Linked DNA regions of Endozoicomonas sp. GU-1. The main gene of each other region encodes a partner of the protein of the gene in region 2 in a complex. Links are inferred from orthologs where the notes say so. Each region holds a gene or a part of one and is shown on either strand. Other genes may lie near its edges.

Evidence for each region.
Region 1: the proteins of tsaD (region 2) and tsaE are in contact, whole or in part, in a crystal structure (PDB 6N9A), measured with the Thermotoga maritima proteins. The link is inferred for Endozoicomonas sp. GU-1 from one-to-one orthologs. Residues at the interface, in WP_004082750.1 of Thermotoga maritima: Cys10, Asp11, Arg49, His50, Leu82, Gly84, Gly135, Gly136, Glu154, Thr155, Leu156, Asp157, Asp158, Ser159, Glu162, Asp165, Lys166, Arg169, Leu170, Tyr175, Lys213, Thr214, Leu217, Tyr218, Gln221, Arg222, Asn324; in WP_004082108.1 of Thermotoga maritima: Leu37, Gly38, Lys46, Lys57, Val59, Lys60, Ser61, Thr63, Phe64, Thr65, Leu66, Met67, Val69, Pro71, Tyr82, Arg83, Leu84, Asp86, Asp88, Phe89, Asp93, Ile128, Asp130, Glu131, Arg134.
Region 3: the proteins of tsaD (region 2) and tsaB are in contact, whole or in part, in a solved structure (PDB 4WQ4), measured with the Escherichia coli proteins. The link is inferred for Endozoicomonas sp. GU-1 from one-to-one orthologs.

What each region holds. Positions count from the first base shown.
Region 1 is NZ_CP114771.1:2,807,908-2,812,624, reverse strand. Bases 994-3,993 are described here. They hold tsaE (tRNA (adenosine(37)-N6)-threonylcarbamoyltransferase complex ATPase subunit type 1 TsaE), read right to left. Parts: upstream 2,743-3,993; coding sequence 2,245-2,742; downstream 994-2,244. Other genes in these bases: O3276_RS11625 (NAD(P)H-hydrate dehydratase), read right to left, coding at 2,726-3,993; O3276_RS11635 (N-acetylmuramoyl-L-alanine amidase), read right to left, coding at 994-2,248. In the rest of the region: O3276_RS11640 (WD40 repeat domain-containing protein), read left to right, coding at 1-687; more of O3276_RS11635, read right to left, coding at 779-993; more of O3276_RS11625, read right to left, coding at 3,994-4,318; tRNA epoxyqueuosine(34) reductase QueG, read left to right, coding at 4,486-4,717. UniProt on the Escherichia coli protein: Required for the formation of a threonylcarbamoyl group on adenosine at position 37 (t(6)A37) in tRNAs that read codons beginning with adenine.
Region 2 is NZ_CP114771.1:4,494,039-4,498,720, forward strand. The notes cover bases 1,128-4,092. They hold tsaD (tRNA (adenosine(37)-N6)-threonylcarbamoyltransferase complex transferase subunit TsaD), read left to right. Parts: upstream 1,128-2,073; coding sequence 2,074-3,111; downstream 3,112-4,092. Other genes in these bases: O3276_RS18580 (GatB/YqeY domain-containing protein), read right to left, coding at 1,128-1,393; rpsU (30S ribosomal protein S21), read right to left, coding at 1,498-1,713; folB (dihydroneopterin aldolase), read left to right, coding at 3,287-3,655; O3276_RS18600 (2-amino-4-hydroxy-6-hydroxymethyldihydropteridine diphosphokinase), read left to right, coding at 3,662-4,060. In the rest of the region: dnaG (DNA primase), read right to left, coding at 1-391; O3276_RS18575 (hypothetical protein), read left to right, coding at 567-923; more of O3276_RS18580, read right to left, coding at 944-1,127; O3276_RS18605 (hypothetical protein), read right to left, coding at 4,152-4,682.
Region 3 is NZ_CP114771.1:2,359,269-2,363,836, forward strand. Bases 994-3,844 are described here. They hold tsaB (tRNA (adenosine(37)-N6)-threonylcarbamoyltransferase complex dimerization subunit type 1 TsaB), read right to left. Parts: upstream 2,830-3,844; coding sequence 2,158-2,829; downstream 994-2,157. Other genes in these bases: O3276_RS09605 (hemerythrin domain-containing protein), read left to right, coding at 994-1,287; O3276_RS09610 (undecaprenyl-diphosphate phosphatase), read right to left, coding at 1,337-2,140; adk (adenylate kinase), read right to left, coding at 3,016-3,666. Outside these bases: O3276_RS09600 (alanine/glycine:cation symporter family protein), read right to left, coding at 1-606; more of O3276_RS09605, read left to right, coding at 880-993; O3276_RS09625 (beta-ketoacyl-ACP synthase III), read right to left, coding at 3,855-4,568. UniProt on the Escherichia coli protein: Required for the formation of a threonylcarbamoyl group on adenosine at position 37 (t(6)A37) in tRNAs that read codons beginning with adenine.

The DNA.
Region 1 (4,717 bases), 1.7 Mb from region 2 along the record:
TTTTCGCGGCAAGCCTGTTTCAGCGATGACCCGGCATCCAACTGTATTATGATCAGGGAGGGTAATGATGTTCATGTCGTGCATGTTAGCAACGAAGGCCGTTGCCAATTTAAAAAAATCCATTCAGAAGAGAAAATTGATGAGGCAAGCATCAGCCCATCAGGACGCTATGTTCTGACCACTCATGGTGGCCGTGATGGGCTCATAGCCAGGCTCTGGAGTTTTGACAGCGAGGGTAATTCGTTTGCCAAAACCAGGATTAACCGTCCTGCATCGGTCAACAACGGTTTCAAAGTCAATAAAGCCATATTCAGCGCTTCGGAGCAGTTGCTCCGGCTTTACGGCGGTGGTGGTTTTTTTTCTCTGAATACCATTATCTTTTGGGGGTGTGATAATAACGGCTCATGGACCGAGAGAGGCGTTGTGGACAACGCTGTCTGTGACCCATTGACCGATGAACCTGTCCACAGTCACACAATGCTCCAGATATTGGCTGGCGACGAGGAACAGGACGGAGACTTTAAAATCTTCGGCTACGACTGTGATGGCAATTGGAGCCAAAAGGCAAAAAGAAACCACGGTACCACATTCTCTTCAGGCAGTTTCAGCCCCTCGGGACGAATGCTGTTGACCTGTGGTGACAAAAGCGCCAGCATCTGGCAGATCAAACCGGAGAAACAAGTATAAGCAGTCAGTGCCAAAGGGCTGCGCTGGCTTTTTTGCACGCAGCTCTCTGTTTTTTTATGCCTGAAAAACATCATCGGTATTACACCACGGCTTAATCAGGAATCTGCAGCACCTGCCCCACACGAATAGTATTGGCACTGGATAGCCGGTTAGCACGCCTCAGGTCATTCATGCTGATTTCAAACCGATTGGCAATCTCTGACAGCGTATCCCCGGGTTTAATCACATACCGTGATGGCCGGGTGTTAAGGGTGCCCTCCTGTTTCCATTTGGCAACCAGTGTGTCCGGTGGTGGCTTTTTGTAGAACCAGCTTTTCGTACCATTGAAAATAGCTTTCGCCATCGCCTTCTGGTGACTGCGGCTCTTTAGTTTTCTGGCCTCTTCAGGGTTGGTGATAAACCCGGTCTCTATCAGGATGGATGGAATATCCGGAGACTTCAGCACCACAAAGCCGGCCTGTTCCACCTGTTTTTTATGCAAGCGGTTAATCCCACCCATATTGGCCAGAACTTTATTGCCCACTTCCAGGCTGGACGACAGCGTTGAGGTCATGGACAGGTCCAGCAGAACGCCGGCCAGAACATCATCCTTATCCCCCAGGGATATACCGCCTTCTCCGCCAATCTGGTCTGATGCGTTCTCTTTCTGGGCCAGCCAGCGAGCCGTTTCCGATGTGGCACCACGGCGTGAAAGGGCATAAACCGACGCCCCTTTGGCGCGACGATCCTTAAAGCCATCCGCATGGATGGAGATGAACAGATCGGCTTTGTTGTCCCGGGCAATCTGGGTACGACGGCGGAGGTCTATATAATAATCACCCGTGCGCACCAGCACCGGGCGAAACCCCTTCTCTTTACTCAGCAGGGTGGCCAGCTCTTTGGCTATCGCCAGGGTTACCTGTTTCTCATAACCACCGCCGTAGGCAATGGCCCCGGGGTCTTCACCGCCGTGGCCAGCATCTATTGCCACGATAATATCCCGATGACCCGCGGGCTTCTGCCTGACCACTGGCTGTGGTTTTCTGCTCTTATCATCAAACAGATCAACCACCAGGCGGTGGCCATAGGTCGCATTGGGTTTCAGCAGAAAACTTTCGCTGGACACCTTTTCACTGAGATCCAGAACGATACGCAGGTCATTTTTATTACGGGCACCATGGCGGATCTTTAGAATCGGCGTATCTTTCAGCTGCAGGCCACTGAATGAGCCACTGAGCCGGGCACCGTCAACATCAATAACCAGTCGGCTGGGGTTGCTCAGGTGGAATTTATTGTGCTCAACCGCATCGGAAACATCGAACACCAGTCGTGTTTTATCCGGCGACCGCCAGAGTCTGACATTTTTAATCAGCTTATAGACCGCTTCAGCTACCTGAACCTTCAGGGCTGCAAGCCCCACGGCCAGAATACCCAGCTGCCTGACAAAACGACGCCTGCCACCGGAAAATACCGGTTCAACCTCCGTGCCAGAGGTGGCTCTTTTTCGGGTAGGTGTTGCTGCGCGTTGTTTTATCAAAAGCCTGGCCAGAACCCGGCGAACAATCCCTGTTCTCTGACTCATCCGCCCCCCTGAAGTGCTCTTATGGTTTTCAGCGCACGCTTCCCTTTATCAGTCACTGCGACAATCCTTGCTTTCCTGCCGGGCAACTCACTCTGGTCAAACGAATGATAGGCAAAGGTAATGTCCAGATCAGCCTCTGGCAGCTCCCCCTGTCCACGGGTTGGCCACTCAACCAGACACAGCGCCGCTTCGCTGAAATAATCCCGACCACCAATAAATTCCAACTCCTCAGGGTCGGCAAGGCGATAAAGATCAAAGTGGTAAACCTTATGGTTATTGACCTCGTAAGGCTCCACCAGTGTATAGGTCGGGCTTTTTACTGCGCCCTGATGGCCAAGATGCCGAAGGACACCCCGGCAGAACGTGGTTTTACCCGCACCAAGATCACCATGCAGAAAAACAATGCCCCGGTCACCCAGGGCTTCTGCCAGATGCCCCCCCAGCGCCACCATAGCGTCTTCATTTTCTATCAGCAGTTCATATCTGCCTTGCATAAGCTTTTCCACACGGCCAGTTACCAATGTCTGGCTTATCAATAATAAAATTCAATCGTTGTCGAATAACCGGAATCAACTCCGTTGCCCTTAAGCCGGTTTCACCCTGACCGGCAACCACCTCATCGGCAGCAGAAGCATGCAGCCAAGCCGCCATTTGGGCCGCCCTGAAAGGTGTCAGCCCCTGGGCCAGCAGTGCGCCAATAACGCCACTGAGCACATCCCCCATACCGGCCACCGCCATGCCCGGGTTGCCCTCAGAGCACAGCGCGGTGTTCTGGCCATCAAACAGCAGCGTTCCCGCCCCTTTCAGTAGCAGGGCAATCTCTGGCTGCCGGTGCGCTGCACCCTCGCCAGTAAGAGCCGTTAATTGTCGATGACTGTCTACCAGCGCTGCAAATCGATTGTTCTGAATCGTTGGAATATCCAAACCCGATAAACGCGCCAGCTCACCAGGATGAGGGGTGAAAATAATCGGGGACTTTCGTCCATTTAGCAATTGTGGATGATCCGATAACAGGTTCAGGGCATCAGCATCCAGTACCACCGGGCACTCTGCCGCCAGGGCATCCTTGAGCAGCTGCAGCCCCCAGTCATCCCGGCCCAAACCCGGGCCAATAACCATGACACTCTTTCCTTCTGCCAGAGCACCCAGGCCGGACCCGTGCTTTACCGATACCCCCATCACCTCAGGGCAGCGAACAGCCAGCGCCGCAAGGTGTCGCTTGCGGGTAGCCACCGTCACACGGCCAGCACCGCAATAGAGGGTAGACTCAGCGGCCATCATGATCGCCCCCGGCATTCCGTGGTTACCACCGATAAGCAGCACATGCCCAAAATCACCTTTATGGGCGGCACGGCTTCTCGGTGACAGCCAACCACGAAACTGCTCCGGAGTAATTCGTCGACAGTCAGCAGGAACGGTTTGATAGACCGGTTCAGGCACGCCCAGGTCATTAAAGACCAGCTCGCCACAGTATTCTGGTCCCAGCCCTGTCATCAGCCCCTGCTTCAGGCCAATAAAAGAGACGGTAACCCTGGCCTTGACCGCCACTCCCAGCGGAACTCCGGTATCAGCGCAAAGGCCGGACGGGATATCCACAGCACACACCGGACGTTCAAGATGATTCAGGCGTTTGATGGCATCCTGATAGTCGCCCCGCACCTCACCACGAAGCCCGGTACCGAGCATGGCATCCACAACTACATCCGCGCACAGGGACTGGGTGCTGTCGTAAGGTCGAATCACCACGCCAGCATCAGTGCAGGCCTGCCAGGCGGTGAGGGCGTCGCCGTTAAGCTCCGCTGGATTTTTCACCGCCAGTACCGAAACCCTCAGCCCCTGCTCTTTGGCCAGTTTGGCGACCATATAGCCATCGCCACCGTTGTTGCCTGCCCCACACAACACCAGCAGGGTGCCGGCTTCTGGCCAGTAGTGGACAATCGTGGACAGCACGGTGCTGGCCGCCCTGGTCATCAGCTCAAAACCCGGGATGCCGTGCTGGTGGATGGCCACATGATCCAGTTGTCGAACCTGATCGGCAGTGTAGAGAGACTCTGGTAAGCTCTTATTCATAAGCGTGCCCGCGATGATACAATAGAGATTGTATTTTGCATTCAAACTGTGCCAAACAATTTATTCCAAACAATCTATGCCAAAAGAGTTAACCCAATTCAGTGCCTGAACCGTTATCTTCACCACCCACTTTAACCACATTGACGGACTCATCGCCAGCACCGGCCATGGAAAAACTCGTTGGAAAAATTCGCACTTGGGCCAGAGAGCTTGGCTTTCAGGAAATCGGTATTACCGAAGCCAAAATACCGGAAGATGATCTTAAGCATCTGGCAGCCTGGCTGGCGAAAGGGTATCACGGCGATATGGCTTATATGGCCCAGCACGGCGAGCTGAGGGCACATCCGGAGCAACTGCATCCTGGCGCATTAAGGGTGATTTCTGCCCGTATGGATTACC
Region 2 (4,682 bases):
GTTTCAGCTGGCGGCTATAGAAGTCCACTGCGCGATCCAGCAAATTGTAGAGTTCGCTGTGGTCCGGGCCCCGTTGCCGGTGCGGGTTTTCTTCCCTGGGGACTTCCAGGCCCAGCTGTCCTGCCAGTGTGTCAACCGCTTCAGGAAAGTCCAGGTGGTCGTGGTCCATAACAAAGCCAACGGCGTTGCCACTGGCTCCGCAGCCAAAGCAGTAGTAGAACTGCTTGTCAGGGCTCACCGTGAAGGATGGGGTCTTTTCTTTATGGAAAGGACAGCAGGCCGAGTAGTTGCGACCGGTTTTTTTCAGCTTAACCCGGTGATCGATCACATCGACGATATCAATGCGGGTAAGGAGGTCATCAATAAAATACTGGGGAATCCGTCCGGCCATGGTGGAGTGTTCGTAAACAAGGAAAGAATTTGATTCGAAGTCTCATTCTATCATTTACTGGGGCGAATGTCGGTATTTATAAGATATGGTTAAAACTTTTGTCTAATGGCTGGCATATTCCAACTGCATTAGTGTTTAAGGGTATATAGGGAAGTTAGTTGATAAGGAGGTCGTTATGTTGGCGAAATTATCTGGTACTCTTTCTTTGTCTTCTTTGTCTTCTTTGTCGTACAATGGTAGTCAACCCGATAGTTCTTCTACTCAAGCAGACTTTCGGTGTCGTAAAGTGGCTACTTCCGATCCTCAGCACATTTACCAGCAAGGTGTAAATAGCGGACACGTTAACCTGGCGATGAGGTGTATTACAAGGGCCGCGGTTAGTAAGACGGCTAAAGTAATGCAAAAGAACCCATCATTACCCGTTAAAGCTGCTGGCTACTTATTGGAGGTTGGGATGAAATTGGGATCAAAACAGATGCTGCCTGTTTTGCAATCACAAATTAACAGCATTAGTGGGTGTTATCAGGTATAGCTATCTACCAGAGAATAATACTAACTCAGGCGCGACTTAATAATTTTGCTGATGGATGACATGTCCGCCCGACCCTGCGCCTGTGGTTTAACAATACTCATCACTTTGCCCATGTCGGCCATGCAGGAGGCACCTGTGCTGTTGATGGCGAGGTCGACCAATTCGATGATTTCAGTTTCTGATAGTGGGGTAGGGAGAAAGTCAGCAAGAACCTCAAGTTCCAGCTTTTCCTGATCAGCAAGATCCGTGCGCCCGGCAGACTCGAACTGTACAATGGCATCGCGACGCTGCTTTACCATTTTGTCCAGTACTGCCAGGGCACGTTGATCGTCTAGTGACTTTTCATCGACTTCAATTCGCTTCAGTTCGGCCAGAGCCAAACGGATAGTACCCAGTCGTGGTTTGTCGCGATTGCGCATGGCATCCTTCATGGCTTCTGTCAGTTGATCCCTGACAATGCAATCACTCATGACACGTTCCTTTTTACCTGACGTTAAGGTTGGTGGGTTCAAAGCTTAATGGTAGTCAACGCGTAAATCACCGGATTGAAGCAACCGACGTTAGAGTCAGTTGATCAATACAGACGCTCACGACGACGCTGCTCGCGCTGCAGTTTTTTAAGATGACGCTTAACAGCAGCAGCGGCCTTGCGCTTGCGAACGGTAGTTGGCTTCTCGTAGTGCTCACGACGACGAACTTCAGCCAGGATACCAGCTTTTTCACAAGAGCGCTTGAAACGGCGCAGGGCTACGTCAAACGGTTCATTCTCTTTAACTTTAACAGCAGGCATGCAGAGATCACCTTCCTTTTAATAACAAATGTTGACCATGAATCCGCCCCGGTCAGTGCGACTGAAGGCTAAAAAATTCACGGCTGGATTACAGCCAATGCTGCGCGAATGCGATAAATCACCTCTGTGATTACCAGTATCGTGCTTTGAAAAGACGAGTCTTTACCCAAAGCAGGACGTTAATACTCACATTAACAAGACAGATTAGTCGCAGTTTTTCAAGGGCGCGAATTTTAAAGCTTATTCAGCAAAAATGCAAAAAACGCCAACTTAACGTATGATTCTTCCCCTTTATGAAATACCCGGATTCGGGAATTTCACTGACTCTTTTTTGCACACATTGTTTCACAGGTTGGTTGAATGATTGTTCTTGGGATAGAAACTTCCTGCGATGAGACCGGCATTGCCCTCTATGACAGCGGGAAAGGTCTGCTGAGCGATGCCCTGTTCAGTCAGATTGATATGCACATCGATTACGGTGGTGTGGTACCTGAACTGGCTTCCAGAGACCATATCCAGAGAGTATTGCCCCTGATTAACCAGGTGCTTGAGCAGGCAGGCATCAGTAAAGATCAGATCGACGCCATCGCCTACACCCGTGGCCCCGGGCTGGTGGGGGCCCTGATGGTGGGAGCCTGTATTGGCAAGGCACTGGCCTGGGCCTGGGGCATTCCATCGGTGGGGGTTCACCATATGGAAGGTCATTTGCTGGCACCCATGCTGGAAGAAACACCCGTAGCGTTTCCATTTGTGGCGCTGCTGGTATCCGGTGGCCACACTCAGCTGGTGCAGGTGGCTGGTATTGGTCGTTACACCCTGCTGGGCGAGTCGGTTGACGATGCCGCCGGAGAAGCTTTTGATAAAGTGGCCGCGATGCTGGGTCTGGATTACCCCGGCGGTCCTGCCATTGCCCGGCTGGCAGAACAGGGGCAGGAAGGGCGTTTTCGTTTCCCACGGCCCATGACCGATCGCCCGGGACTGGATTTCAGCTTCAGTGGCTTGAAAACCTATACCCTTAATACCGTGGCAAAATGCCGTAAAGAAGCGATAGCCAAAGAGCCTACGGATCAGGATCGTGCGGATATTGCCCGTGCCTTTGAACAGGCGGTGGTGGCAACCCTGACCATCAAATGTCGCCGTGCCCTGCAGCAGACCGGTATGCAGCAGCTGATTATTGCCGGAGGCGTCAGTGCCAATCAGTCACTGCGGGCTGCCCTGGAATCCATGGTGGAAAAAGAAGGTGCGGTACTGCGTTATGCCCGCCCACAGTTCTGTACGGATAATGGTGCCATGATCGCTTATGCTGGCTGTCAGCGGCTGCTTGCTGGTCAGAGCGATGGGCCTGAAGTAGTGCCTGTGCCCCGCTGGCCTATGGAAGAGCTGGAGCCGGTTGGCTAGGAGGCACAAAGTTTTGGTTCTGATGTTACCTGTCGAGCAGGTCGCGCCCATCTTCACCTTTGTGCCTCTGTGTCTTTGTGGTTTGATGTTTATTTCCTTTTTTAGCGACAACCTCTTTAGATTTCGTTTTCTGCACCACTGTTTTCATGATTAAAAGAGCGTGAGTGTGACTCCTATGGATAAAGTACGAATAGAAGCCATTGAAACCCGGGCGGTCATCGGTGTTTATGAGTTTGAGCATGAAGCACCGCAGCCATTGGTGCTGGACCTGGAACTGACGACTGATTTTACCCGCGCGTTCACCAGTGACGACCTGCAGGATGCGCTGGATTACGACGCTATTACCCGACAGGTCAGGGCATTTTGTGAGGCCTCCCGGTATCAGCTGATTGAGGCACTGGCTGGCGGTATCATCACTCAGGTGCTGGAACATTATCCGGTGGATAAAGTGGCTGTCACCATTCGCAAGCCGAAGGCTTTGACCAATGCGCTTGCTACTGTCTGGTGTGAGCGAACCCGTACACAGATGATGGGACAGGAATAGCTGGCAGTGACTGTCTATGTGCTGGGTATTGGCTCCAATATTAACGCTGAGTATCAGTGTCGTCAGATGATCGCTGCACTGGAGCAGCGATTTGGTGAGGTCAGGGTCAGTGAGCTGGTCACCACAAAAGCGGTTGGTCTTGAGGCTCCCGATTATATTAACGGGGTGGTTTGCGTTGAGTCAGACATGAGTGCTGAGACATTGCAGCAATGGTGCAAGAGGCTTGAAGAGCAACTGGGCAGGGATCGCGAACAGCACCTTTGTGCTGCGGATATTGACCTTTTGCTGGCGTTGGACTGTTCTGGTGCCCTTGCAATGGACAAGTTGATCAATCAGGTTAAAGAACCCTGGTTTCGGCCCCTGGTAACGGAGCTGTTAAACAGGAATATGATGTCATTTGGTTAACGACCTGATTACCATAAAAAAAGGCCGTCTTGAAAAGACGGCCAGAGTATTCAGGGGTTAGCCTGAAAAAAACATGGCAAATAGCCTGTGCTTATTTACGAACTTGTTGAGTTTTCATCGCCTCCTCTGTGGTCAAACTATGTAATTGATCGAGATCTATCATGCGCACCTCAGGTGTTTGAGCTTGAGGAAAAATGAATGACTCAACCAAGGACCTTTGGTTACTGTATACGGAAGCAGCATCATCGTCGTCACTATGTACAGAAGCATTGTCAAACTGCGGTTCACTACCAATGCCGTGGCGGCGGCCATCACGCTCAGCTATTTTGGTTGCAACGAAGTCACTGTCGGCGAGAAATCTTTCTACCTCTGGCGAGCCATTGCAAATCTCCTCCAGCAACTCACCTTGGCGCTGGGGATTAACTTGCTTTACAGGCTCCACTGTTTCCTCTGTTTTCGCTGTTTCCTTCACTGTTGGCTTTGTTCGCTGCAATTGCTCAAGCCTCTGGTCACAGAACAGCCTTAATTCGCTGATCTTCTGTTCTCGTTCCATATGCTTGAAAAATTCTCTGGCCATGACAACACGGCTTTTGCCATCGTCAGCCTCTGACTCTGAACTGTT
Region 3 (4,568 bases), 2.1 Mb from region 2 along the record:
ATGAACAATCGAGTGGATCCCTCTGAAAATAATCACAGCGGTCACGCCGGCAATCACCAGGCCGACCAATACCGGACTGATCGCCATATGACCGGAAACCGCCTGGGATACCGAGTTAGCATGGACCGCATTGAAGACAAACCCGAAGGTCGTTAGCAATAGAACTGAAAACAGAATACCCAGCCAGCGCAGGCCAAGTGCCTTCTCTATATAGTAAGCAGGGCCACCACGAAAGGTTCCATCTTTATTGTTGGTTTTATAGAGCTGCGCCAGCGTGTTCTCTACAAAACTGGAGGCCATCCCCAGCAGGGCAACGATCCACATCCAGAACACCGCACCGGGGCCACCGATAAAGATAGCTATGGCAACCCCGGCCAGGTTACCAGTACCTACGTGTGCAGCCAGGCTGGTACAAAGGGCCTGAAAAGAAGATATTTCATTAGCCGATGTCTTTCGAGACCCCAGCATCAGCTTCCATGCGTGAAAAAAATAACGAAACTGGACAAAGCGGCTTCTGACAGTGAAGTAAACACCAGCACTCAGCAGCAGATAGATCAGTAAATATTCCCAAATGAAGGTGGTAATTTCTAAAAAGATCGTACTCATTTGAGCCCCAATGATTTTTCACACCAAACAAGAATAGCAGAGGATTTTTGACACAAAGGGGGATTTTGCAGGGTAAAAACTGCCCGAAAAGACAAAAAATAAACAATGCCTTTGTTTATCAATGGCCAGGGGGGCTGCCCGGGCAATAGCGGTCGAAGCAGAGCCTGAAGGTGAGCCAGCCACTCAAAACGGTTAATAATTAACGGTTTGAGACGAATGTAGTAATAGCGTCCTAAAATATTAGAAACCGTTATGTTCAGGGAATGAACACAAATGTCTCAGTTAATCCGGGAATTCAAAAGTGAACACGTGCAAATCAGTGACCTGCTTTTACAGGCACGTGAAGTGGGTGTTGACAACCAGCAAGGTCGAAATTTGATACTTTCCGCAAAAAAAATGCTGCTGGCCCACTTAAACAAAGAGGATAAGTACCTGTATCCGGTATTGCGGGAAGCCGCTCAGAGCGATGACAGCCTGAAGTCTACCCTGACTGACTATGCGCTGGATATGGATAAGATTTCTGCCGACGTGATGGTTTTTTTCGCCCTGTATGAAAATGGTGATAATACCAACGAAAACTTTCAACAGGACTGCAACAACATCATCAAGGCATTGAGCAAGCGAATCACCAAGGAAGAAGCGATTCTCTACAAGACTTACGATAGAATCAAAGGTGTCTGAAACCGGCAGTTAAATGATCGGCTGATTCTCAGCCGATCATTATTCCCTTCTAGAAGAATACAAACCCAAGCAGCACCACACCCAGAACCATCCGATAGATGACAAATGGCATAAGCCCGATACGGTTGATAAATGCCAGGAAGAAATGCACACAGAGCCAGGCACTGACAGCCGACACCAGGGTTCCAAGGGACAGTGTCTGCCAGTCCACCGGCACCGTGCTTTCTGCCAGATCCAGCATCAACAGGCTACCCGCCCCCAGAATCACGGGAATTGACAGCAGGAACGAGAACCGGGCAGCCGCATCACGGGTAAAGCCCATCATTAACGCGGTCGTCATGGTAATACCAGAACGGGATGTGCCCGGGATCAGCGCCAGTGCCTGGGCAAGGCCAATCAGCATCGCCTGTCTGAAAGACATCTGTTCCAGGGGTTGAATACGTTTGCCTTGCAGATCTGCCCAGCCCAGCAGGGCACCAAAAATCAGGGTGGTACCGGCAATAACCGCAACGGTCCGCATCGCCTCATCCAGACCCATTTTTTTCAGGGCCAGACCAAATACCACGGCGGGTAATGTGGCAAAAATCAGATACCAGCCAAGACGGCTGTTAACGGTAGCGCCCTTCCCCACCAGAGAACCCAGCCAGTCACGGGCAATGGCAAAGAGGTCTTTCCAGAAATAGGCAATGACGGCAGCCAGCGTACCAATGTGCACAGCGACATCAAATGCCAGCCCCTGGTCTGTCCAGCCAAGCAGCTGGGCGGGCAAAATCAGGTGGCCCGAGCTGGAGATAGGAAGAAATTCGGTAATGCCCTGGATCAGCGCCAGGATAATGGTCTGTAGAGTGTCCATAACGGTCCGTCCTTGTCTTAACGTTCTGATTTTTTCAGAGCTACCTTATCCCGAAGATAAACCGGCATGGCCTGCTCTGCAGGCAGCCCTTTACCCCGTTTAAAGTCGGCAGCAGCCAGCAAGGCTATATCATGGGCCCTGGGCCAGGCTTCAATCTGACAATCAACCACGGTGGCCGACAATCGATGCCTGAATGCCCAGCCAGTGCCCATCCCGAACCAGTACCCATCCATAACCGGTACTACAACATTTTCTGGCAGGGTCACTATTTCCGCAGCAACCGGTACCATTAAGCCATCCGACTCGGAAAACGCCCCCCAGTAGACCTCATCCATTCTGGCATCAATGGCACTCAACACTTTTGTTGCCTTGTGCTCCCTGAGCCCCTGCTGAGCCAGAGCCGCCAGCGTCGAAACCGGAACCACCGGCAGATCAACCGCAAACGCCAACCCCTGAACCATGGCGGTTGCCACCCTGAGGCCGGTAAATGCCCCTGGCCCCCGGCCAAAGGCCAGGGCATCCAGCTGCTTAAGGCTTAAGCCGGCCTGAGCCAGAACGTCTTCAACCATTGGCAGCAAATCACGGCTGTGTCGGCGGGGAGTCAGCTCAAAGCGTTCAATCACTTCGCCATCAAGGTTAAGGGCAACAGAACAGGCTTCCGTTGCGGTATCAAGAGCAAGCAGTTTCATGGGGAGTCTTTACTGTTTTGGTGAGCGTCAGCAACATGGCCAGGGGGCTATTTTGATAAGACCGGCAGTTCATTACAACCGTATTTTCAGCCATTACAAAAAAGCCGGTGGCGCTTTCTCACACCCCCGACTTTTGTTTTGATCAACAGTCATTGCCCGCGTAACAACATCAGGCAACTATCTCACTCAGGCGAGAACAGGCTTCAGCGCGTCCAGCACCTGCTGTTTGATTTCATCAACAGAGCCGACACCTTCAATGCGGCTGTAACGGGTATCGCCACCCACTTGCTGATAGAACTCAACCAATGGCGCGGTCTGATCATGGTAGACCCCCAGACGCTTGCGAACCGTCTCTTCTTCGTCGTCTGCGCGCTGCACCAAGGCTTCACCGGTCACATCATCCTTACCCTCTTCTCTGGGGGGATTAAAGACTACATGGTAAGTACGGCCACTTTCCGGGTGCACGCGACGGCCACTCATGCGCTTGACGATTTCTTCATCATCAACCGCGATTTCCACAACGTGGTCAATGGCAACACCGGCATCACGCAGGGCTTCTGCCTGGGGAATGGTCCGCGGGAAGCCATCAAACAGGAAACCGTTGGCGCAATCACTCTCAGCAATACGCTCTTTGACCAGGGCAATGATGATGTCGTCAGAAACCAGCGCCCCGGAATCCATGACGGCCTTGACCCTGTTGCCCAATTCAGTACCGTTTTTGATCGCAGCCCGCAGCATATCCCCGGTAGAGATCTGGGGAATACCATACTCTTCCATGATAAATTGAGCCTGAGTCCCTTTACCGGCGCCCGGTGCACCCAGCAGAATAACGCGCATGAAAAGCTCCTGTTGCCAGCCATCCGTTCTCTGCGGCAAGAGATCGTATTATAGAGACATCGTCTGGCTTGGAATGTGACAAATTTATTGACGTATTCAATAAAAAGCGGACAAGCATATACAGCCGGAAGCCCGGTGACAAGTTTGGACTTATCACCGGAGTCTGGTACATGGTTTCAATATGAAAATTACTGCTTTTCAACCACCACACTACCAATGGAGTAGCCTGCCCCGAAAGAGCAAATAACACCTTTATCCCCCGATGTCAGATCCAGCGAGTGTTTATGAAAGGCAATGATCGAACCGGCTGAACTGGTATTAGCGTACTCATTAAGAATCACCGGCGCTTCCCGGGGCTTCGGCTCACGGCCCAGCAGCTTGCGCACCACCAGTTGGTTCATATTCAAGTTTGCCTGATGCAGCCATAAACGGCTCAAATCACCGGGGGTCAGTGCAAGAGACTCAAGGTGGTCAGAAATATGCTTCACCACCTGGGGGCAAACTTCTTTAAAGACTTTCCGGCCATTCTGGACAAACAGTTTGTCGGGCTTGCCGACACCGGTTTCATCCGCACGATTCAGAAAGCCAAAGTTGTTACGGATATTATTGGAGAACTGAGTCCACAGGTGACAACCGAGTACCCGGTAGCCATCTTTCCGCCTGGCAATGTCTTCACTCTCCAGCAATACGGCAGTACAGGCATCACCAAAAATAAAGTGACTGTCCCGGTCACGGAAGTTCAGATGACCTGAACAAATTTCCGGGTTCACCATCAATACCCGTTTTGCCGACCCGCTGCGAATAGCGTCGACGCCAGCCTGGATACCAAAGGTAGCCGAAGAACAGGCGACATTCATGTCATAACCATAACCACCGCCACCGAGAAACTGCTGGATCTCAAC